DNA from 3 places in the Limnobacter sp. genome. Region 1 is predicted to be linked to each of the others. Evidence: predicted binding sites of a transcription regulator. Region 1 holds the regulator's gene; each other region holds the start of a gene.
What was found. Region 1 encodes sigma-54, which starts transcription at its own class of promoters, with help from an activator protein. Its sites were predicted from a motif close to TGGCANGNAANCTGCTTT; they were not measured.

Region 1 (7,574 bases):
TCGATCAGTTTATCAATTTGATGTTTTTTGCGAGCATCGCTGATGCGGGCGAAGTATTCGATTTCCTGGCGACCAAAAACCTGGATACGGCCAGGGTGAATGGTGTTGAGGTGACCTACGAGATCGGAGGATGCGAAGCACTGAAGATCAAGGTGACGATCACCACCGTTTAAACCGGCAAGCCAGTCGAGTTTGAGTTTGTTGCGGTTGGCTTCGATCAGTTCTTTCAGTTGCTTCACAGGCTTAACTCGCGGGTTGGTAAGGCTCCCAGTTGGCGATCAATTGGTGAGTGGCACCAGGATCGGATTCTGTCATGAGTTTCTCACGGAAATCCTTGTCAGACAGCATTTGAGCCAGTTCTGACAGTATATCCAGATGATGCTGGTTTGCGCTTTCAGGCACCAGCAAAAACATGAGTAGCTTGACGGGTTGGCCGTCAGGGGCATCAAACGGAATGGGATCTTGCACACGCACAAGGCTGGCGATGGGTTCGCGCAGGCCTTTGATGCGGCCATGCGGCACCGCCACCTGCTGGCCAAGGCCAGTGGAGCCCAAACGCTCACGCGCAAAAAGACTGTCGAACACCTTGGACCGTGCAATGCCCTGGTTGTTTTCAAAGACCAGTCCGGCCTGTTCAAACACGCGCTTTTTGCTGGTGACCTGTGTGTCCAACAATATGTTGGATGGTGGAAGTAGATTTGCGATCAAGTTCATCGCTGTTGATTCCTGAGACCCGCTTCTAATCGTGGGGCCGATTATACGCCATAAAAACACAAAAGGCGGATTGAAGTCCGCCTTTTGAATTTCCCTGAAATTACAGTGGTTTATTCAGCTTCTTCTACCACTTGGTGTTTTATGGGCGTGTGATTGTGATTGGTAAGTTTGTCTTTGTGCCGCAATACCTGGCGATCGAGTTTGTCGGCCAGCGCATCAATGGCTGCGTAGAGGTTTTCATGACTTGATTCAGCGTGTATGTCTTTGCCGCGAACGTGCAGCGTAACATCTGCCCTTTGAACCAGCTTGACCACCGAGATGGTCACCGATGCATCAATGACGTGATCAAAATGCCTTTTCACCCGGTCCAGTTTTTCAATTACATAATTTCGAATAGCTGGGGTAACTTCCAGATGATGACCATTGATGTTCAAGTTCATAAGGTATCTCCTTTCGTTGCTGCGGGGGGAAGCTTTAACTTTAAAGCGACTTACGCATGTTCACCGGGGGTATTTTCAGTGATTCCCGGTATTTAGCGACCGTGCGTCTTGCGACCACGATGCCCTGTTGACCGAGTAGGTCGGCGATTTGGCTGTCAGATATCGGCTGCTTGGCGTCCTCCGCAGAAATCAGTTGCTTGATGAGTGCACGGATGGCCGTGCTGGAAGCTTGCCCACCTGAATCGGTGGAAACATGACTTCCGAAGAAATACTTTAGCTCAACCAACCCATAGGGCGTCAACATATATTTTTGCGTGGTAACCCTTGACACGGTCGATTCATGCAGTCCCAGTAAATCAGCAATTTCCCGCAGAACCAAGGGTTGCATTGCGATTTCGCCATGATTGAAGTAGCCGATTTGTCGTTCTACGATCGCTTGGCTCACCCGTAAAATAGTGTCAAATCGCTGTTGAACGTTTTTTAAGAGCCACCGGGCCTCTTGAAGTTGCGCGCTGAGTTGTGCGCTTTGACCACGGTGAGACCTCAGGATCGAGGCGTACATTTCATTGATTCGAATTTTGGGCATCACATCGGGGTTGAGCTGCACATGCCATTGTCCACTGAGTTTTTTAACAATGACATCGGGCACCACATGATCGTCGTCAATGCGCCGAAAGCGCGCGCCGGGAAAAGGTTCTAGCGAGCGGATTATTTGATGGCAGATCTTTAAAGTGTCTTCGTCGACATTCAGGGCTTTCTTCAGTTTGGTGAAGTCACGCTGGGCGAGCAAACTCAAATGGTCGCGGATAATGTGTTGGCAGTTGCCGTACAGGTTTGTTTGGCAAGTAATGTCCCGGCGCTGGGCCAGTTGCAGCAACAGGCACTCTGCCGCATTGCGTGCGCCCACGCCGGGTGGGTCGAAGCTTTGCAGCAGGCGCAGTGCCGCGCTCAGTTCTTCAAACTCCAGGTCGGGTTCGTCCTGCAAGGTTTCCCACAGGTCTTCAAGTTCAACGGTCAGGTAGCCATCGTCGCTAAGGTAGTCGATCAGCCACAGCACCAGGTTTTTGTCGCGTTCGCTGGCCTGCGTCATGCGCAGCTGGTCGATGAGGTGCTGGTGCAGGCTGCTGTCGGGCGCAGCCAGTTGAAGGCCGGGTTTTTCTTCGTCGCCATCGGCACCTGCGCCGCTGTTGTCGCGCCAGTCACCTTCCCAGTTGTCCTGAATGGAGTCGATGGTCTCGCGTTGAACAATTTCTTCGCTTTGGTTGTCTTGTTCAGCTTGTTGATCGCTGACGGGCTCACTGGCTTTGCGTGGGTCCGGTTCGGCTTCGAAGCTGTCGCCCTGTGGCTCGTGCAATTCGCCATTGCTGCTGTCCAGGCTGAGTGTACGTTCGCCTTCAACAGCCTCTTCATCGGCCAGCTCGAGTAGCGGGTTTTCGGCCAGTGCCTGTTGAATTTCCTGCTGCAGTTCGAGTGTGGACAGTTGCAGCAATCGAATGGATTGCTGAAGCTGCGGCGTGAGCGTGAGATTTTGGGAAACTTTAAGCTGAAGGGATTGTTTCATGGGGGCTCAGCTTTACATCCGGAAGTGTTCGCCGAGATACACGCGGCGTACATCGTCGTTCTTCACAATTTGTTCCGGACTACCCGAGGCCAATACTCGACCTGCACTGATAATGTAAGCACGATCGCAGATGCCCAGCGTCTCGCGCACGTTGTGGTCGGTGATCAACACGCCAATTCCTTTCGATTTCAGAAAGGCCACAATGCGTTGAATTTCCAGCACTGCGATTGGGTCTACGCCTGCGAAAGGCTCATCCAGCAAAATAAAGCGGGGTTGGCTGCCCAATGCGCGCGCAATTTCAAGTCGGCGGCGTTCGCCACCTGAAAGTGAGGCGGCCAGCGAGGTGCGAATGTGCGCTATTTGCAGGTCGTTGAGCAAATCTTCAACCGCTTGGTCCACCGTTTTGTCTTTGGGTGGATTAATTTCCAGGACAGCGCGAATGTTTTCTTCCACCGTCAACTTGCGAAATACGGAAGCCTCTTGGGGAAGATAGGAGAGTCCCGCCCGAGCACGTTCATGAATGGGTTGAAGCGTGATGTCACTGCCTTCGAGGCAGATATTGCCTTCGTCGGCGCTGACCAGGCCCACGATCATGTAAAAGCAGGTGGTTTTGCCAGCACCATTGGGGCCCAGCAAGCCAACCACTTCACCGGTGTCCACATGCAGTGAGACGTCTTCAATTACACGCTTGCTGCGGTAGGCTTTGCGCAGGCTGAGTGCCTGAAGTCGGCCCTGACCAGTCAAGGTTTGAGCGGGGGTGTTACTCACTTGCTGCCCCCTTTTGGCGCTGGTTCGGGCGCTGGTGCAGGTGTTTGGGTTTTCGGCTTGATGACTGCCTGCACGCGAGAGGATCCGCTGCTGTTGGGCGAGCCCACCACATTCAAAAATTCGGTGTTCTGTTCATAAGTAATTTTGGTGCCGGAAATTGATTCAGTCAGCTGACCATTGGTGCTTTTCTGAATGCTGGCTGCGCCGGTCAGCGTAACAATCGATTTGTCGCCGTCAAATTCAATCGTGTTGCCAGTGCCGTTGATCAGCAAGACTTCATTGGGGCGTTCAGAGTCGCGTTGTTGTTTGAAGCGGGCGGGTTTTCCTTCCACTGTGGCGAATTGGGTGCCGTCGCTGCGTTCAGTCAACGTGAGTTTGTCGCCGCGAATCACAAGGCTTCCGCGCGTTAGCAACACATTGCCTGTAAACACGTTCACGTTTGACTTTTCGTTGTACGTCATCTGGTTGGCGTCGATGGTGGTAGGTTGCCGTTTGTCAGCTTCCAGTGCGTGCACGCTGACCCCGAAAGCCAGTGCCTGTGCTGCCAGTGCCATGGAAATCCAGTTGGAGCATTTCATCGTTTTGCCTCTATGCGAAATTTGACCGAGCCTTGCGCTATCAATTCGCCTGTGTCGTTGTTCAATGTTGCACCCTGTGCCTCAAACCTTTGGCCAGGCCGGGTTACCAATACATTCTTGTCGGTGGAAATTTCGTTGGTGATGTTGTCAATTCGTATTTCTTCAGACTTCATGGTGGTCACAAGCCCTTCGTCTTGGCTGGTCACTACCACATCCTCCCGGAGGTAAATTTCATCCGTATCGAGCAGGTACACGCCTTTCCGGGCGTTGCCATTGACCATGCCGTTACCCGCTTCAAATTGCTCAAGCTCTGGCTCGGTGATGTTCCACACATTGCCTTGTGGAATGTGCTCTGCAGATTTGCTGCGAATAATTGAATACTTGTTCTCGGCCAAGTCATGGCTTTGCACCGAGAAGTTGCGCAGGTAATAGTCGCTGCTGGTGGGGTCGTTTTTGCCACTGACACTGAACAGGCTGAGCTCGGACTGAATTGCAAACCAATACGACGTAGCTGCCAACGCGAACGTTAACAGCAGCGGTATGAACTGCGAAATCAGATTGAAAAAAGCACTGACGGGTTTCACGTTGCTTCCCAAGGGTTCTGGTAGCCAGGCTGGTGACTCAGAATAAAATCACACAGCTCGCGTGCTGCGCCGTCACCGGGTGGGCGTGTGTTGATCCAGTTGGCTGTAGTTTTCATGGCGGCCGGGGAGTGTTGGGTACTTGCTGCCAAGGCAACCTGTTGAAGCACTGGATAATCGGGCCAGTCGTCGCCGAAAAAACCGCATTCATTCCATTCCAGCCCCAGCAATTGGCGAATGTCATCATAGGCTTGCAGTTTGGTTTTGCAACCTTGGACCAACTGGTAGATGCCGAGGTCTTTTGCACGTTTCTCGACAATGGCGCTGGAGCGCGCCGTGATCCAGATCACTTTGATGCCGTGGTCCATCAGCAGCCGAAGTCCTTGACCGTCGAATACGCTGAAGCGCTTCATGACTTCGCCTTCGTTGCCAAAATACAGGCCACCGTCAGTCAACGTGCCATCAACATCAAAGCCCATCAATTTGATGTGCGATGCGGCCTCTGTGGCGGTGGGTTTGCGGTCGGTAAATTGATTCATCAAACCACCTTGGCTTCAAACAGGTCATGAAAGTTCAAGGCGCCCACAATGTGCCCTTGCTCGTCGGTCACTACGACTTGGCTAATGTGGCTGACTTCCATCATGCGCACCGCCTCTACTGCCAGCTTGTCGGGCGCAATACATTTCGGCGCACTGTTCATGACTTCGCTGACCAGCAAACCGCGCAGGTCGAGGCCTTGTTCAATCAGGCGGCGCAGGTCACCGTCTGTGAAAACACCGAGCAATTTGTTGCCGGGATCGACTACGGCGGTCATGCCCAAGCCTTTTTTGGTGATTTCCAGAATTGCATTGGAGATGCTGGCCGAAGGCGACACTGAAGGTATGCGATCACCTTTGCGCATGACATCGCTGACATGGGTCAGCAGTTTGCGGCCCAGGCTGCCACCGGGATGCGACAGGGCGAAATCTTCTTCGCTGAAGCCCCTTGCTTTAAGTACAACCACGGCAAGTGCGTCCCCCAGTGCCAAAGCAGCAGTGGTGCTGGCTGTTGGGGCCAAATTCAGGGGGCAGGCTTCTTTTTCAACACCGCAGTCCAAGACCAAATCAGCCTGACGCGCCAGGGCGGAGTCGGGTTTGCCGGTCATGGCGACTATTTTTGCGCCACGGCGTGCAATGGCTGGCAGCACGGCCACCAATTCCTCGGTATTGCCAGAGTTGGACAGGGCAATGACCACGTCTTCTTGGGTGATCATGCCCAAATCGCCATGCGAGGCTTCAGTGGCATGCACGAAAAAGGAGGGAGTGCCCGTACTGGCAAAGGTGGCTGCAATCTTCTTGGCAATCAGCCCCGACTTGCCCACGCCAATCAAAATCACCCGACCCTTGCAGTTCAGGATGGCGGTGGTGGCTTGGCTGAACTGGTCATTCAAGCGCTCGGACAATGCCGAAACTGCTTGGGCCTCAATGGCCAACGCTTCTCTGGCCATGGCCAGAAAATCGTGCTTGTCATTATTCGACGGTGTTGTTGACATGGTGGACCCTGATAGACTTAAGCAACAAAGGTGCTTGAGGCTGTGCTCTTTTCAGGGCAGTATAGCAAAGCGCGTGCCAATTCTCTTCACTTCCTAAGCATTAAACGTGCCTAACGCTCTAGAGCTTTCTTTGATTCTTATGCTGGTCGCAGTGCTGGCGGTCTCGCTTTTCCGTCACTGGAAGCTGCCCGCCATGCTGGGCTATCTGTTTGCGGGCACGCTGATTGGCCCGTATTCGCTGGGTATCGTTCCAGACACACCGGAAACCCGCCACTTGGCCGAGTTTGGTGTCGTATTCCTGATGTTTTCGATAGGCCTTGAATTCAGTCTGCCCAAATTACACGCCATGCGCCGAGTCGTTTTTGGTTTGGGTTTTGCCCAGGTCAGCCTGACGATGCTGGGCGTTATGGGATTGGGTTTGCTGGCGGGCTATTTTCTGGAAGTGCCATTGAGCACCGCGTTTGTATTGGCGGGGGCGGCCGCCATGTCATCGACCGCGATTGTCAGCAAGTTGTTGTCAGAACGGCTTGAACTGGATTCACCCCATGGTCGACAAATCATGGGTATTTTGTTGTTTCAGGATTTGGCAGTGGTTCCACTGTTGATCATTATTCCCGCGCTGGGGCAGGAGGCTGAAAACCTGTCAGCCACTTTAAGCCTTGCCGTGGTGAAAGCTGCGCTGGTGTTGGGGCTGATGTTGGTATTCGGTCAACGCATGATGAACTGGTGGATGACTTTTGTGGCCCGAAGCAAGTCGCAAGAGCTGTTTGTCCTGAATGTGCTGCTGATTACCCTGGGCTTGGCGTGGCTAACAGAACTTGCCGAACTTTCCCTGGCGCTTGGTGCATTTCTGGCCGGTATTTTGATTGCTGAAACCCAGTACAAGCACCAGGTTGAAGAGGACATCAAACCCTTCCGGGATGTGCTGCTGGGTCTGTTCTTCGTTACCACGGGCATGCTGCTGAACCCACAAGTGGTCATGGAGAACTGGCACTTGGTCATTGTTCTGGCTGTGTTCCCGGTGCTCGCCAAGTTGGTCTTGATTGCGGTACTTGCCAGAGTATTCGGGGCAAATACGGGTACAGCCATGCGAACCGGTATTTATCTGGCCCAGGCGGGCGAATTTGGTTTTGTGTTGTTGGCCAACACCGGTTCGGCAGGTTTTGGTTTGGTACCTGATCCCTGGTTGCAAACCATCACGGCCAGTATGGTGCTTTCCATGTTGGCTGCGCCATTCATGATTCAGCATGCTGATCGCATAGTGCTTCGGTTTTCAAGTCAGGAATGGTTGCAAAAGTCGCTTGAGCTTCACCAGATCGCCCAGAAAAGTCTTGCCACGACCAAGCATGTTTTAATTTGTGGATTCGGGCGAAGCGGCCAACACCTTGCCCGGTTGCTGGA
Region 2 (7,574 bases), 1.0 Mb from region 1:
GATGTGGTGCAAAGCCTCACGCTGCGCAATGTGTTTCAAGGCAAAGTCGGAGTACTTAAAGGCAATTACACGGCTTTCCAAACCCCAATAAATCGCAGCACGCGCCAGTTTTCTAATTGGCTCCACTTTCAACAAGGCACGTTGCCAGGGCTTGAAAACCCTGTCAGCGCGGGGCAACACCCAGTGAGGCGAGCGCTGAAACACATGCAACTGGCCCACTTCGGGTGCAATCGCCGGAATAACCTGCGCAGCACTGGCGCCACTTCCAATAATGGCAACGCGTTTGCCAGTGTGGTCGTAATTTTGATCCCAGGCATTGGTGTGAAAGGTTTTTCCCTTGAATGTGTCGCGACCTTTGAAATTTGGAATCACAGGCGTACTCAGCGGGCCAGATGCATTGATCACAAACTGCGCCTTGAGCACATCGCCGCCCTGCAGGTACACATGCCAGCGCTGCTCGTTCTCGTGCCACTCGGTGCGCTGCACATTGCTGTTGGTTCGGGTTTTCTCACGCAGACCGTGCTTGGTAATTACATGCTCGGTGTATTGCTGAAGCTCCTCCCCTTCTGCAAACATTTGACTCCAGTCATACGGTTCGCTTTCGATGGAATACAGCAGCGATTGAACATCGACCGCAGCGCCGGGATATGAGTTCTGACACCAGGTGCCGCCCATGAAGTCGCGGCGCTCCAGCATGATGAAATCTTCAATGCCACGCTTTTTCAAATTGATTGCTGCACACTGGCCACCAAAGCCACTGCCAATAATTACGACTGTGTATTCACTCATGCCAAAGACCTCTGTCAGAAAAATTTTGCTTCCGTGAATGTATATCTGACAACGATCATTGTCAATTATAAATTCACCAATAGAGGGTAGAACCATCCCCCTAATTGGAGGATTAAAAAATTGCGCGCCTTGCAAAATTGACAGGTGTGTTAAATACCAATCAAACAAGGAGCAAACCCATGGCCGCACCCCAAGCATTGATCAAGAACATAGAGGGCGAAGTGAACGTGAGCCGCAACGGTGAAGCAGTGGCCGTGAAAGCTGGCGACTACCTGCTACCCGGTGATGAAGTGATCACCGGTGCTAACGGGCGTATGGCACTGGAGTTCCCCGGTTCTGACGGTCAAATTCCCGCTGCCGGGGTGATGACCGCCAACGGCAAGCTGACATTGGGCGAGCAACCAGGCCCCAACGGCCAACAGCAAATCGTTGTGCTGGAAGACGGTGAATGTTTTGAATTCACCACCGAACTGGCTGAGAATTCAGCCGCCGCCGAGGGTGGCGCAGTGGCTGGTTTGTTTGGTGCCGGGCTGTTAGGCGCAGGCAGTGGTGGCGTAGCTGGTGCAGGCGCCGTGGCGGCTGGTGCGTTTTTGGCAGGTGGTTCTGGGGACTCTGGCAGTGGCTCCGGCAGCGACAGCAACATCAACAATGCCGGTGTGGGTGCTGGCGAATTTTCCTCAGAAGACAGCCCTCAAAGCCTTGAAGAATTTGCCAATGAAAACCTGACCCAGGAAAACCTGGAACAAAGCATTTTGCAGCCCATTCAGGATGCAGTGCAAAACAGCCAGAGCAACCCTGAAACCACCCCTGACAACGTTGCTGTTGCTGTGGAACAAACAGGCCTGGGCGTGTTGGAAAACGTGCACGATGCCTTGGTGGCCACCACGGGCGAAGGCACACCGCAAGCCGACCTGGTACAACAATTGGTCGAGGGCGCGAATGAAACACCCTTGGGTGAACCCCTGAGCCCGATTACCAGCCCTCTACTTGATGCTGTGAACACTGATCTTGGACTGGACACCCTGATTTCTGCCTTGCCCAATGTTGATCCTGCCGATGGTGGACTGGTCACCAGCGTGGTGGATTTGGCAGATGGTATTACCCAACCCATCAGCGAACAGGTCGAACCCTACGATCAATTGCTACAGGGTTTGAGGGATGCTGCCGTTGAAATCGACAACGTACTGGATGGCGTGTTGAGCCAAGTGACAACCGAAGTTCCGAATGTCGACGGTTTGGGAGACTCCAGCCCCGCCCTGCCCGCCGAAGTTGAAAGTGGCCTGGCAGACTTGGTCGATGGCATTCTGGGTGGCGCCAATACCCTTCAAAATGCCTTGGAAGGCGGTGGCGGTTCTGGTTTGCCAGAAGTTCCCGAAGGCGATTTGTTGGGCACGCTCAGCAGTGGTATTTCATCCGGTGCCGATGCACTGGGTGGCGAATTGGGCGGTTTACCCGGATTGCCAACCGATGGATTGCCAAGCTAATACGCATCGCACTTAATATTTGTCATCAAGATTTCATCTTTGAACAATAGGCTCGATCGTTTTATAGCGATACGAGCCTATTTTCATGAACAAGACCAAAATTCAATTATTCACACTCAGTGTGATTGCAGCAGCTACCCTCGCTGCATGTGGCGGTAATGGCGAAAGCTCGGCCAACAACACCACAACTCCTTCCGAGGTAACGCCAGCCAGCGTGACTCTGGAAAAGATTGGTGGATTTTCCACCAACCAGTTCGATGAGAGCGCAGCTGAAATTCCAGCATATGACCCAGCCAGTAAACGCCTGTTTATGGTCAACGCTTTGGCAGGTGCTGTGGATGTATTTGATTTGTCTGATCCTGAAAACCCCACGTTGATCGACACGCTAGACACCAACGATGTACTTGCAGGCTCGGTAGTCAACAGCGTCGCAGTCGCGAATGGAATTGTGGCTGTGGCCATTGAAGCACCGATCAAAACCAATCTGGGTCGCATGGCTTTGTATCGCGCCAGTGATTTGACGTTGCTAAGCGCACGCACTGTGGGTGCGCAACCCGACATGATCACCTTCACACCCGACGGTAATACGGTACTCACGGCCAACGAGGGCGAACCCAGTGACGACTACCAAATTGACCCGGAAGGCAGTATCAGCGTAATTGACGTGCGTGACCCACGTGCCCCGATCGTGCGAACCGCCAGCTTTAGCGCATTCACAGGGCAAGAGGCCAGTTTGCGTGCCCAAGGCATTCGAATCTATGGGCCTGGAGCTTCGGCCTCACAAGATTTCGAACCTGAATACATCACTGTATCCGCTGACGGCACCACGGCATTCGTGACCCTTCAAGAAAACAATGCAATTGCAAAAATCGACATTGCGACAGCAACCGTGACTAACGTATTCCCTTTGGGCGAAAAAGATCACGGTGCCGTTGGAAATGAATTTGATGCCTCTGACTCCGATGGTGACACGATCAACATTCGCAACTGGGCAGGTGTGATTGGCTTGTACCTACCCGATGCCATGGCCTCTTACACGGCTGCAGACGGCAATACCTATTTGATAACAGCCAACGAAGGCGATGCGCGCACCTGGGGTGAGGACAACCCAGCTTACTTCGCCGGTGATGCAAGCAAGGGCTTTGTTGAAGAATTCCGGGTGAAACACCTGGTGAACCGAAATGGTTGGGCTGGTCGATTGAATAACGACTTGCCAGCTCAACTCGACGACTTGGCCAATGGCGGCTTGCTCAACCCAACGGTGTTTGGATACTGTGGTGCCGTAGCAGGAAACCCGAACGGCTGCCGAGCAGATGATCAACTCGGTCGCTTGAACGTCACGTGGACCATGGGCTATCGCACGGATGCCAATGGCGCGCCTATTCTATTTAACAGCACGGGTGTAGAAGACCCTGCAGGCGATCGCCTGATGTACGACAAACTGTATTCATTCGGTGCGCGTTCATTCTCGATTTTCAATGAAGACGGTGTACTCGTATTCGATTCAGGCTCTGAAATTGAACGCTTCCTGGCCAGCGATGATTGTAAAGTGGGCAGTACCCGCAACCTGAATTGCAAAGACTTTTTCAATTCAGGCCATGACGAAGGCAACGCACTGGATAGCCGAAGCGACGCCAAAGGCCCTGAGCCCGAAGGTGTAGCTGTAGGCAAAATCGGCGACAAGACTTTTGCATTCATTGGTCTTGAACGCATCGGCGGAATTCTGGTTTATGACGTAACCGATCCTTCGGCACCCGTGCGCGTGGACTATTACAACACCCGCGACGACTGGACCAACGATCCCGCAGACCCAGCGGCGCTGCCAACAGTGGGCGACCTGGGACCAGAGGGACTGGTATTCATTCCAGCCAAGGATTCCCCAACAGGTGAACCCTTGTTGGTGGTTGGCAATGAAGTGAGTGGTAGCACTGCGGTGATGAGGGTAAATTTGAGCTTCTAAGCTTCTCACCCAACGCCACTCCTGCGTGCCGAGAGTCAACAAAAAGCCCCTTACGGGGCTTTCTGTTTTTTGGCGGAGAAGGAGGGATTCGAACCCTCGAAGAGGTTGCCCCCTTACCTGATTTCGAGTCAGGCCGATTCAGCCGCTCTCGCACTTCTCCATGGGGCGCAAGTATATAGTATTCGGGTAGTATCCAAAAACACTCAAAACAACAAACGGAGACAACTTTTGAACAAAACTACAAATAGCCGGTTCATTTTTCTGGGCTTTATTGCCGCTGGCTTTACCAATATATTTGGCATGCTTGCGGCCAGCGAGTTTTTCAGTAATTCGGCTTTTCATGAATTATCACCCGAAGTTTTTTCCCCATTCGGCACTTTCATGGTCATGGTTTGGGGTCTGGCTTATTTGGCGGTTGCCAAACAGGCTCACCAACTGCCGGCAATCTGTTTCGTATTTGCTTTCGAGAAAGCCATTTATGTGTACACCTGGGTAATCTGGATCAGCAGCAAATCCGACATGCTGCCAATCATTCAGGAAAAAACTCCCCTGCTTGCCTTGTTTTATTCCGGCTACGGCATCATCGATTTGGCTTATGGGCTCTTTTTCGCGTGGGTCGGAATTCGCGCACTTCAAAAATAAGCACTGAAACGCGTACATCAATCCGGTGCATGCACCAATTCCATCAAATCTGGCGCACTGATTTATTTGGTGCGCCGCACCAAACTCGCTCTGTGCACCAAAAATAGTGTTCTTTTCAGCACTGTTTTAACTCAATTTCACAACTGTGCACTTCTTTTTTGCATGGCACACAAACTGCTAAGTGTGCTGTAAGACCTATGCCAACGAAGGATAGGGTCAGATGCTTTCAGGCAATGCAATAAAGAAGTACTGGACAACGGCGTCCATCCCAAACTTGCTGGGCAGGTGTGGCGATGTGCGCCGTTTTTTCTTGAGTTGATTTTTCAAGGACGCACACGATGAGCAATAAACCAACTGACAAAAAACCCGAACTGTCGGAAACACGCCGCACTTTTATCAAGCAGTCGGCCGCAGTGTGGGGATCGACCATGCTGGCGGGTTTTGGCGCACCCTCCATCGTGATGGCCCAATCAACAAAACTGGAAACGACCAAAGCAAAACTGGGCTTCATCGCTTTAACCGATGCGGCCCCCTTGTTTGTCGGTATTGAAAAAGGCTTCTTCAAAAAGCATGGCATGCCCGATGTCGAAGTGCTCAAACAATCATCCTGGGGCACCACACGGGACAACCTTGTACTTGGCTCTGCGAACGGCGGCATCGACGGTGCGCACATCTTGACCCCCATGCCTTACCTGATCAGTACGGGCGCCATGACCGCCAACAACATTCCCACTCCCATGTACATTCTTGCCCGCCTGAACCTGGGCGGACAGTGCATTTCAGTTGGCGAGGAGTACAAAGCCTTGAAAGTAGGCACTGACACCCGCGAATTCAAAAAAGCCCTAATGGCCAAAAAAGGCGGCGGCAAAGCAGTGAGCGCTGCGATGACCTTCCCTGGTGGAACGCACGATTTGTGGATTCGTTACTGGATGGCCGCAGGTGGTATTGACCCCAACGACGATCTATCGACCATCGTGGTGCCGCCCGCACAAATGGTGGCCAACATGAAGGTGGGCAGCATGGACACTTTCTGCGTGTGCGAGCCTTGGAACAAACAACTGATTACACAAAAAATTGGATACACCGCACTAACTACAAGTGAGTTGTGGCAAAACCACCCAGAGAAAGCCCTGGGCATGCGCAAAGACTGGGTGGATGCCAACCCCAATTCTGCCAAAGCACTGGTGATGGCAGTGATGGAAGCACAAATGTTCTGCGAAGACCCAGCCAATCGCGAGGAAGTGGCACGAATCTGTTCACAGCGCAGGTGGATCAATGCGCCAATGGGCGACATTGTCGACCGCATGAAGGGCGATTTCGACTACGGCACAGGGCGCGTGGTCACCAACAGCCCACAACAAATGCGCTACTGGAAAGACCAGGCTTCCTACCCGTTCCAAAGCCACGACCTTTGGTTCATTACAGAAAACCAGCGCTGGGGTTACCTGCCCACAAAACTCGACACAGGCAGCTTGATCAAGCAGGTGAACCGCGAAGACATCTGGCGCGAAGCCGCTGCCACTTTGAAAATCGACAAGTCGGCCATTCCTGCCAGCACATCACGCGGTGTGGAAAAAATGTTCGATGGCAAAGTGTTCGACCCAAAGAACCCGAAAGCCTATCTCGACAGCTTGACCATTAAGGCGATGAAATCATGATGACCACTGACTCTCTCGAACGCTTGCAAACCACTCCAAAGGCGAAAAGCAAGCTATTCAAAGAAAGCCTGGGCAAACTGGTGCCGCCCATCGTGATCATGAGTATTCTGCTTTTGATCTGGGAAATACTGTGCAGCACCGAAGGTGCCCGCCTGCCCGCACCCAGCAAGGTGATCACTGACACGTGGGAATTGATCATCAACCCGCTTTACGACAACGGCGGCAACGACGTGGGCATGGGCTGGCAAATACTGGCCAGCCTTGAACGCGTGGCCATCGGTTACAGCCTTGCGGTGGTGGTGGGTGTTGCCTTGGGTGTACTGGTGGGTCAGTCCACCTGGGCGCTGCGTGGTTTGGACCCACTTTTTCAAGTGCTTCGTACCGTGCCACCACTGGCCTGGTTGCCTTTGTCACTGGCTGGCTTTCAGGATGGAAACCCATCTGCAATTTTCGTGATTTTCATCACAGCCATTTGGCCCATCATCATCAACACTTCTGTCGGTATTCGCAATATTCCCGAAGACTACCGAAACGTGTCGCGAGTCATTCAACACAACGGCGTGGAGTACTTCTGGAAAATTATGTTGCCCGCTGCTGCACCTTATATTTTTTCGGGTTTACGTATCGGAGTAGGCCTTAGCTGGCTGGCCATTGTGGCGGCTGAAATGTTGATTGGTGGCGTGGGCATTGGCTTTTTCATCTGGGATGCCTGGAACAGCTCGCTAATCAGCGACATTGTATTGGCACTGGTCTACGTGGGCATTGTCGGCTTTATTCTGGATCGATGCATAGCGTGGGTTGGCAACAAAATTACTCGCGGAGTAACAAAATGAGCGATCGTTTCTTAAGTATTTCTCAAGTTCAAATGCAATTCGAACGCAATGGCATGGTGAACCCGGTGCTGAAAGACATCAACCTGGAAGTGCGCCGTGGCGAATACATTTCGCTGATTGGTCACTCGGGTTGTGGCAAATCCACAGTGCTCAACATCATTGCTGGTTTGCTGACCGCAAGCGAAGGTGTGGTGATAGTTGACAACAA
Region 3 (7,574 bases), 300 kb from region 1:
TTCATTCTCGCCTGCATTCGGGTTCTTGGCGCAGGCAATGGCAATTCCAGCCTCAATCGCTTGCTGGGACACCCCCACGCAGTTACACACCATGCGCACGGCCTCGGTTTGCACACCTGGCGGTTGGCTGGCCGGGGCCAGAAGAAAACTGCGCAAAGGCATGACATCGAGTTGTTGGTCGAAGTAGTTGCGCAACCAGCCTTCGGATTCAATATTGCCGGCCAAAAATACTTTGCTGAGTGTGGCGGTTTGCCCTTTGCCCGCGGCGTGTACTTTCACACCAATGCGGCGGCGCGCATCGGTTTTCGGGTCGGAGTACACCATGACATCGCCACCCTCACATTCAAACAAGGCTTGAAGGCGATCGATAATTTCTTTCGCAGGTGCTTGCGCACTGGCTGCGCGGAACAACACACCAGTTTGCTCACGGCCCACGGGCACGCACAAGGCTGCATCAAATTCAGCGTACAAGGCACGGGCTTGTTGCCAAATGCTCAGCCAGCGCTCGCTGTGAACAAACACAACCACCTGCCAGGGCAAGTGCACCTGTTGAATGTTCACAGCAGAATGCTTCAATTCAGGTTGCTTGGAATACGGGTCGAATGCTTCAATGGTGAGTGCGTTGACTCCACCCACACCCACTTTACCGCCAAAAAATTCAGGGCCCCAGTGCATGGGCAAGGCGGCCTGGTTGCGGGCAACCGATTCATCCGCTTTCGCACGCAAGGTGATGGTGGCGCGGCGCGATTTAACCGACACCCAACTATAGGGCTTCAAGTTCAATCGCTTGAAATCGGCAGGGTGCATGGCAATCACGGGCTCGGCTTCATGCGAGAAAAATTCGGCCAGGGTGCCGGTGCGGCTGGCACCGTGCCACTGGTCGCGCAAACGCCCTGTGTTCAAGCGCCATGGGAAACGCGCATCCGCTTCCTCGGCCACGGGCTCGTAATTTGCAAACACAAACTTCGCCTTGCCTGTGGCTGTGGGGTAAAGCCCATCTTCGTACAGGCGGGCTTTGCCTTGGGGCTGCCCTTCCGGCATGGGCCATTGCTGCGGGCCGTTGGCTTCCAACACCGCATAACTTAAACCGGTAATGTCCAGGTCGCGGCCCCGCGTGGTTTCGCGATGCTCGTTGAAAATTTCTTCAGTGCTGCTGTAAGGCATGAACGCATTGGAAGTGTTGCCAAGGCGCGGGCTTTCAACACCCAGTTTTTGCAATTCAACTTCAAGGCGCTTTGCAAATTCCACCACAATTTGCCAGTCGTTTTTCGAATCTGCATAAGCAGGCATGGCGGGCCGCACGCGGCTGATTCGCCGTTCGCTGTTGGTGACCGTGCCTTCCTTTTCACCCCAGGTGGTGGCTGGCAACAACACATCGGCGTATTGCACGGTGGCGGGTGTTAAGTAGGCATCTTGCACCACCACCAGTTCGGCGTTTTGCAAGGCGCGGGCCACTTTTTGCGAATTGGGCAGTGAATGCGCCGGGTTGGTGCAGGCCACCCACACTGCTTTGATTTTGCCCTGCTCCAGCTGATCGAACATTTCAACCGCGCTGGCACCCGGCGTTGCACTAATTTGCTTTACCCCCCAAAAGGCGGCCACTTCTGCCACATGCGCGGGGTTATCCAATTCGCGGTGCGCTGGCAGCAATGTAGACAAGCCACCCACCTCGCGACCACCCATGGCATTGGGTTGGCCCGTGAGCGAAAACGGGCCTGAACCTTCTTTGCCAATTTGGCCTGTCGCCAAATGCAGGGCAATCAACGCTGTATTTTTGTCGGTTCCGGTGGTGGCCTGGTTCAACCCTTGGCAATACAGGGAGAGTGTCCTGTTGCTTTGGGCGAACCAGGTGGCGGCTGTAACAATGTCGCCTTCCGGAACTCCACACACACTGGCTGCAAGCTTGGGCGTGTAATCGACCAAGCCCTTGGCCACTGCGTCGAAGCCTTCTGTGTATTTGTTGATGTAGGCCATGTCCAGCCAACCGTTTTGCATCATGACGTGCAGCATGGCGTTGAACAGCATCACGTCGGTGCCGGGCTGAATTTTCAAATGCAAATCAGCCATCAGCGCGGTGTCGGTTGCGCGGGGGTCTACAACAATCAGTTTGTGGCCAGGCTTGGCAGCGCGCGCGGCTTCAAGCCTGCGATAGGCCACCGGGTGTGCATAGGCCATGTTGGAACCGGCAATGAACACGCAATCGGCCAAAGCCAAATCATCGTAATTGCAAGGTGGTGCGTCTGCACCCAAGGTGCGTTTGTAACCGCTCACCGCGCTGCTCATGCACAGGCGCGAATTGGTGTCGACGTTGTTGGTGCCAATCAAACCTTTCGCGAGTTTGTTGAACACGTAATAGTCTTCAGTCAGCAATTGCCCGCTGATGTAAAAGCCAACACTGTTCGGCCCGTATGTTGAAATCAACCGTGCAAATTCACGCGCGGTGAAATCAAGTGCTGTGTCCCAGCTTGCCGGGGCCACTTGCTGATCACGCTGAATGCGCAACAGGGGTTGGCTTGCGCGCACTTGGCCATACACGTTCACGGTGGCGGTTTCAGCCAACTTGCTGCCTTTGCTGCACAACTTGCCCAAATTGGCCGGGTGCGATTCATCGCCTTTCACATCAATGATTTTTCCGGCCTGTGTGCGCACCACGACACCACAACCCACGCCGCAGTAAGGGCATGTTGTCTTGGTGTTCTGGATGGGTGCAAGCAGTTCGGTCATGAGTGAGATCGCTTTTAAATACCGTGGTTCTTCACTTCACTGGCTTTCAAGTGCACGCGGCCATCCACCACTTGTACTGTGAACTTGGCAGTGCAACCTTCATCGGGTTCACGCGCGCAGCCATCGGCCAAACCAATTTGCCAGTTGTGCAAGGGGCAAGTAACAGTAGTGCCATGCACGATGCCCTGGCTAAGCGGGCCTTTTTTGTGCGGGCATTCATCCAGCAGTGCAAACACCTGTTCTTCGCTGTTGCGGAATACTGCAATGTCTTGCCCGGTGGGGCGGCGCACAATGCGTGATCCCAACACGGGGATGTCTTCCACCGCGCAAATGTCGATCCATTCCATTTGAGTTTCCTTTCGTTCGATCAGTTCTGAAGCCGACATTAGACCACCTCCGCCAGTTGGATTGGAATGAACTGACGCAAATCAACCTGTGCTTCCCTGGGCTTGTGCCATGGGTCTTCTTCAATGGCCAGTGCAGCTTGTAGCTCGGCCCACAGGGCATCGCGGTTGGCGAGGTCATCAATTACTTTTGCTTTCACATGTTCCAGACCAACGCGTTCCAGGTAGTGCACCGTGCGCTCCAGGTACCAGCCTTCTTTTCTGTACAACTGCAAGAAAGCGCCACTGACTGACATCACCTCATCGGAAGTTTTCACGCGGCACAGGAACTGGGCCACTTCGGTTTTAATGCCACCGTTGCCACCCACATAGATTTCCCAACCGGAATCGACACCGATCACGCCCACATCTTTAATGCCACTTTCTGCACAGTTTCGCGGGCAACCCGACACAGCCAGCTTTACTTTGTGGGGTGCGTACATTTTGAATAAACCACGCTCCAGGTCTTTGCCCATCTGGGTGCTGTCTTGTGTACCAAAACGGCACCATTCGCTGCCCACACAGGTTTTTACCGTGCGCAAACCTTTGGCATAAGCATGGCCACTGGGCATGTCGAGGTCTTTCCAAACGTCTTGCAAATCTTCTTTTTTCACACCCAGCAAATCGATACGTTGACCACCAGTTACTTTCACGGTGGGAATGTTGTATTTGTCGACCACATCGGCAATGCGACGCAATTCAGCGGCAGTGGTTTCGCCACCCCACATGCGCGGCACCACTGAATAGGTTTTGTCTTTCTGAATATTGGCGTGTGCACGTTCGTTGATAAAACGGCTTTGTGGATCATCCACCGCTTCACCAGGCCAGGAACTGATGAGGTAATAATTCACAGCCGGGCGGCAAGTTGCACAACCATTCGGAGTGCGCCAGTTCATGGTGGCGAACACCTCTTCTTTGGTGGTCAGGTGGTGCTTGAAAATTGCATCACGAACAACCTGGTGACCATGATCGGTACAGCCGCACATGGGTTTGGTTTTAGGCGTGGCGGAATAATCGGCACCTGCGGTGCTCATCAAAATCTGTTCACACAAACCGGTGCAAGAACCACAACTTGCACTGGCCTTGGTGTGCTTGCGCACTTCTTCAATCGTGAACAAACCCTTGGTTTTAATGGCCTGCACAATGGTGCCTTTGCACACACCATTGCAACCACACACTTCATCGGTGTCTGCCATTTTGCTGGCCTGGCTTTGACCTTCATGACCAGTGTCGCCAATGTTGTTCTGGCCAAACATCAGCTTTTCGCGAATTTCCTTGATGGCCTTGCCTTCGCGCATCAGCTTGAAATACCAAGAGCCATCGACCGTGTCGCCATACAGGCAAGCGCCCACCAGCTTGTCTTCCTTGATCACCAGTTTTTTGTAGACGCCACCAATGGGGTCGGAGAGCAACAATTCTTCGCAGCCTTCGCCCCCCATGAAATTACCGGCAGAGAACAAATCAACACCGGTTACTTTCAACTTGGTGGAGGTTACCGAACCTTCGTAACGACCAATGCCGAACTGGGCCAGGTGGTTGGCACACACCTTGGCCTGATCGAACAGTGGCGCCACCAGGCCATAGGCCACACCACGGTGGCTGGCACATTCGCCCACCGAGTAAATTTTGGGATCAGTGATGGTTTGCATGGTGTCGTTGACCACAACACCCCGGTTACACAGCAAGCCACTTGTGGCGGCCAGTTTGTCGTTCGGCCGAATACCCACCGCCATGACCACCAAATCGGCATCATGAATATCGCCGTCGGCAAACTCAATTTTGGCAACACGGCCATCGGGGCCCGCATGCAAGGCCTTGGTGTTTTTGGCCAGCAAGAATTTCAGGCCTTTGGTTTCAAGGCTTTTCTGCAACAGGCCGGCCGCGGTGGGGTCTAGCTGGCGCTCCATGAGCCAGGTGGGCAAGTGCACCACGCTGACATCCATGCCTTGAATGGCCAAGCCATTGGCGGCTTCAAGCCCCAGCAAACCACCACCAATGACCACAGCCTTTTTGTAATGCTTGGCGGCTTCCAGCATGGTATCGGTGTCTGCAATGTCGCGATACCCGATCACGCCCGGCAAGGTAGAACCTGGCACAGGAAGGATGAATGAATTCGAGCCGGTGGCCAGCAGCAAACGATCGTAAGGCGCAACCGTGCCATCGGCACATTTGACCACACGTTTTATGCGGTCAATTTCAGTGACTTCACGACCCACATGCAAGGTAATGTTGTTGCTGGTGTACCAGTCCCAGTCATTGAGTATGGTTTCTTCGAACTTCTGCTCTCCAGCCAATACTGGCGAAAGCATGATCCGGTTGTAATTGGGATGCGGCTCTGCGCCAAACACGGTGATTTCATACAATTCAGGGGCAAGCTTGATCAGCTCTTCAACCACCCGGATACCGGCCATGCCGTTACCAATTACCACCAGCTTCTGTTTTTTGACGGACATCAGCATACTATTTATCCCAATTTACCCAAAAAAAAACGGCCCCCGGCTGCACGAAGCAGCACGGACGCCGTTGTCCAACTCCCTTGGCCACTTGCGCAACCGTGGGAGACCTGTCAATCCACCTGCAGATCGCCGCCGTTGACGACCTACACCCGTATCAATGCAAGGGTCGTGCCAGCCATTTCGACATGGTTTTGCACCACAAAGAGGCTGTTTTTATTGAAATGGGATGAAATTGGGCTGGGCGGCTGGCACCCAACTAGTGCAGCGCACCATTCTGCGTAGAACGGTGCGCTGTTTGATTACAGGGCGCAGAAGCCTGTAGGATCTTGAACCCGATTGGGCAAGGCCACGCTGGCGCTGACGGTAACGGGTACTGGCAAGCGGTTAAAGCTGCTGACAAACACTGGGTTGTAGCCCTGAATAGTCAGGGTGAGTGAATCCCCTTCCTTGAGCTGAACAGAAATGCCGGGCAGATCAATGGCTTTCTCGCCATACCCCTTCAAGGGCGTGACCTGATCGTGCAACACGGTTTGCGTGCCATCGGCGCGTTTCAGTCCAATCCCCACGTAAACAATGGGCGACTCGGGCGAAGCTGGGCCAACAGGCTCCACTTTCACGGTGGCTTTGGGCGTGCCTACAAAACAGCCTTTCTCGTTGGCATTGTTCAGTTCCACATAAACAGGCTGCGCAAGTTGAGCCGCCTGTGTGGAGGTTAAACCTGTAAACAGGCCCGCCACACCCGCTATCACCTGCGTGGGCGTACTGAACGCTGAAGCTGCACGCACACCTTCTAGCTTGGGTCGGTTCGATGAATTGGACTTCACTTCAATTGCAGTGGGATCGTTTCTGCTGTCTTCAAGCACCGATGCGATTTCAGGCAATGGTATTGGGTCGAAACCCAGATAATTCTGCGAACGGGCTTGCCTGCTGCCCACCAAATGTTGGGCCAGAAACTGGAACATCATGTTTTTTAGCGGAAGAACACAGCGGCCTGTTGGCGCATCCCAATTGGCTGCGGGGCATGAGTTTTGTGCGGTCTTCAGCCAGATCAGGCTTTCATTGAAGGCGTATTTGGCACCGGTGCCTTCCAGCGCCGCGTTGGGGTCTTGCTGAACGCCCAAGGCATTGAGCAGGTGCCCGTATTTGACGAACAACAATTTTGCGTCTGCATTCACCTTGCGATAACACTCAAAGTTTTGAATCGCTTCATTCAGGTTGAACAACACATCGGTAGCACCTTGAATAAAAAACGCGGGCACATCGGTTTTCAGCGTCATGCCCCTGGGCAGGTTGGCCGACAAATCGCAATAGGAGATAGAACCTTGCGAGCCCAATCGTTTCACAATTTCGTCGGAAACCACGCCCGTGGTATTGGCCTCGACAAGCCCCTGAAACAGGAAGGGGTCGTAACGCCCGCGGTTGCTTTCCAAGCCCCCCGCCACCAATCCGTTCAGGTAGGTGGTTTTGGGCACGCCGCCGGGGTTCAGGCTGTAACGCAGGTCGTACCAGGTGCCATTGGGCACCATGGCATCAATGCGGGAATCAAGCCCGGTGCCAATTAATTGAAACGCTCCACCATAGCTGCGGCCAATGGTGCCCACCACTGGGTTCATTGCACCGGCTTTGCTGCGGTAGCCCAGGTTGGGCAAATTGGCTTCTGCCCAGTCAAGGATGGTTTTGAAGTCTTTGCCTTCGAAATCAGGATCAAGAATTGTGACATTGCCACCGGTTTCGCCGTGGCCGCGCTGATCATAGGAAATTACATACCAACCGGCCCGGCCAGCCACAGGCTGTTTTTCGTTGTAAGCCACCTGCAGGGTGTCAACACCAATTTCAGATGTTTGCGCGGCTTCGTCAAAATCAAGCGTGGCGGCACGGGTGCCTCCAAAGCCATGGGAGTGCAGCAACAAAGGGGTCGCCTCACCGGCATCCAATTCAGGAAAATAGACAGTCAATGCCAAGTCAGTGCCATCAAAAGCGGGAATGACCACCTGCTCAACACGCGCCGCGT

Region 2: P0D43_RS09855 (CmpA/NrtA family ABC transporter substrate-binding protein) is a predicted target of sigma-54. The motif match lies at 5,039-5,056, and genes of this name have one in related genera.
Region 3: nirB (nitrite reductase large subunit NirB) is a predicted target of sigma-54. The motif match lies at 5,720-5,737, and genes of this name have one in related genera.

What each region holds. Positions count from the first base shown of each region.
Region 1 covers NZ_CP121330.1:1,037,208-1,044,781, forward strand. Annotated here, with positions in the region: gene hprK (HPr(Ser) kinase/phosphatase) at 1-239, opposite strand, end outside; gene P0D43_RS05025 (PTS sugar transporter subunit IIA) at 244-714, opposite strand; gene hpf (ribosome hibernation-promoting factor, HPF/YfiA family) at 825-1,154, opposite strand; gene P0D43_RS05035 (RNA polymerase factor sigma-54) at 1,195-2,715, opposite strand; gene lptB (LPS export ABC transporter ATP-binding protein) at 2,728-3,483, opposite strand; gene lptA (lipopolysaccharide transport periplasmic protein LptA) at 3,480-4,061, opposite strand; gene lptC (LPS export ABC transporter periplasmic protein LptC) at 4,058-4,645, opposite strand; gene P0D43_RS05055 (KdsC family phosphatase) at 4,642-5,181, opposite strand; gene P0D43_RS05060 (SIS domain-containing protein) at 5,181-6,173, opposite strand; gene P0D43_RS05065 (monovalent cation:proton antiporter-2 (CPA2) family protein) at 6,313-7,574, shown strand, end outside.
Region 2 covers NZ_CP121330.1:2,068,828-2,076,401, reverse strand. Annotated here, with positions in the region: gene P0D43_RS09880 (flavin-containing monooxygenase) at 1-789, opposite strand, end outside; gene P0D43_RS09875 (hypothetical protein) at 969-2,273, shown strand; gene P0D43_RS09870 (choice-of-anchor I family protein) at 2,359-4,233, shown strand; tRNA gene P0D43_RS09865 (tRNA-Ser) at 4,304-4,393, opposite strand; gene P0D43_RS09860 (hypothetical protein) at 4,462-4,875, shown strand; gene P0D43_RS09855 (CmpA/NrtA family ABC transporter substrate-binding protein) at 5,214-6,533, shown strand; gene ntrB (nitrate ABC transporter permease) at 6,530-7,366, shown strand; gene P0D43_RS09845 (ABC transporter ATP-binding protein) at 7,363-7,574, shown strand, end outside.
Region 3 covers NZ_CP121330.1:1,339,700-1,347,273, reverse strand. Annotated here, with positions in the region: gene P0D43_RS06460 (molybdopterin-dependent oxidoreductase) at 1-2,724, opposite strand, end outside; gene nirD (nitrite reductase small subunit NirD) at 2,739-3,110, opposite strand; gene nirB (nitrite reductase large subunit NirB) at 3,110-5,566, opposite strand; gene P0D43_RS06445 (CocE/NonD family hydrolase) at 5,863-7,574, opposite strand, start outside.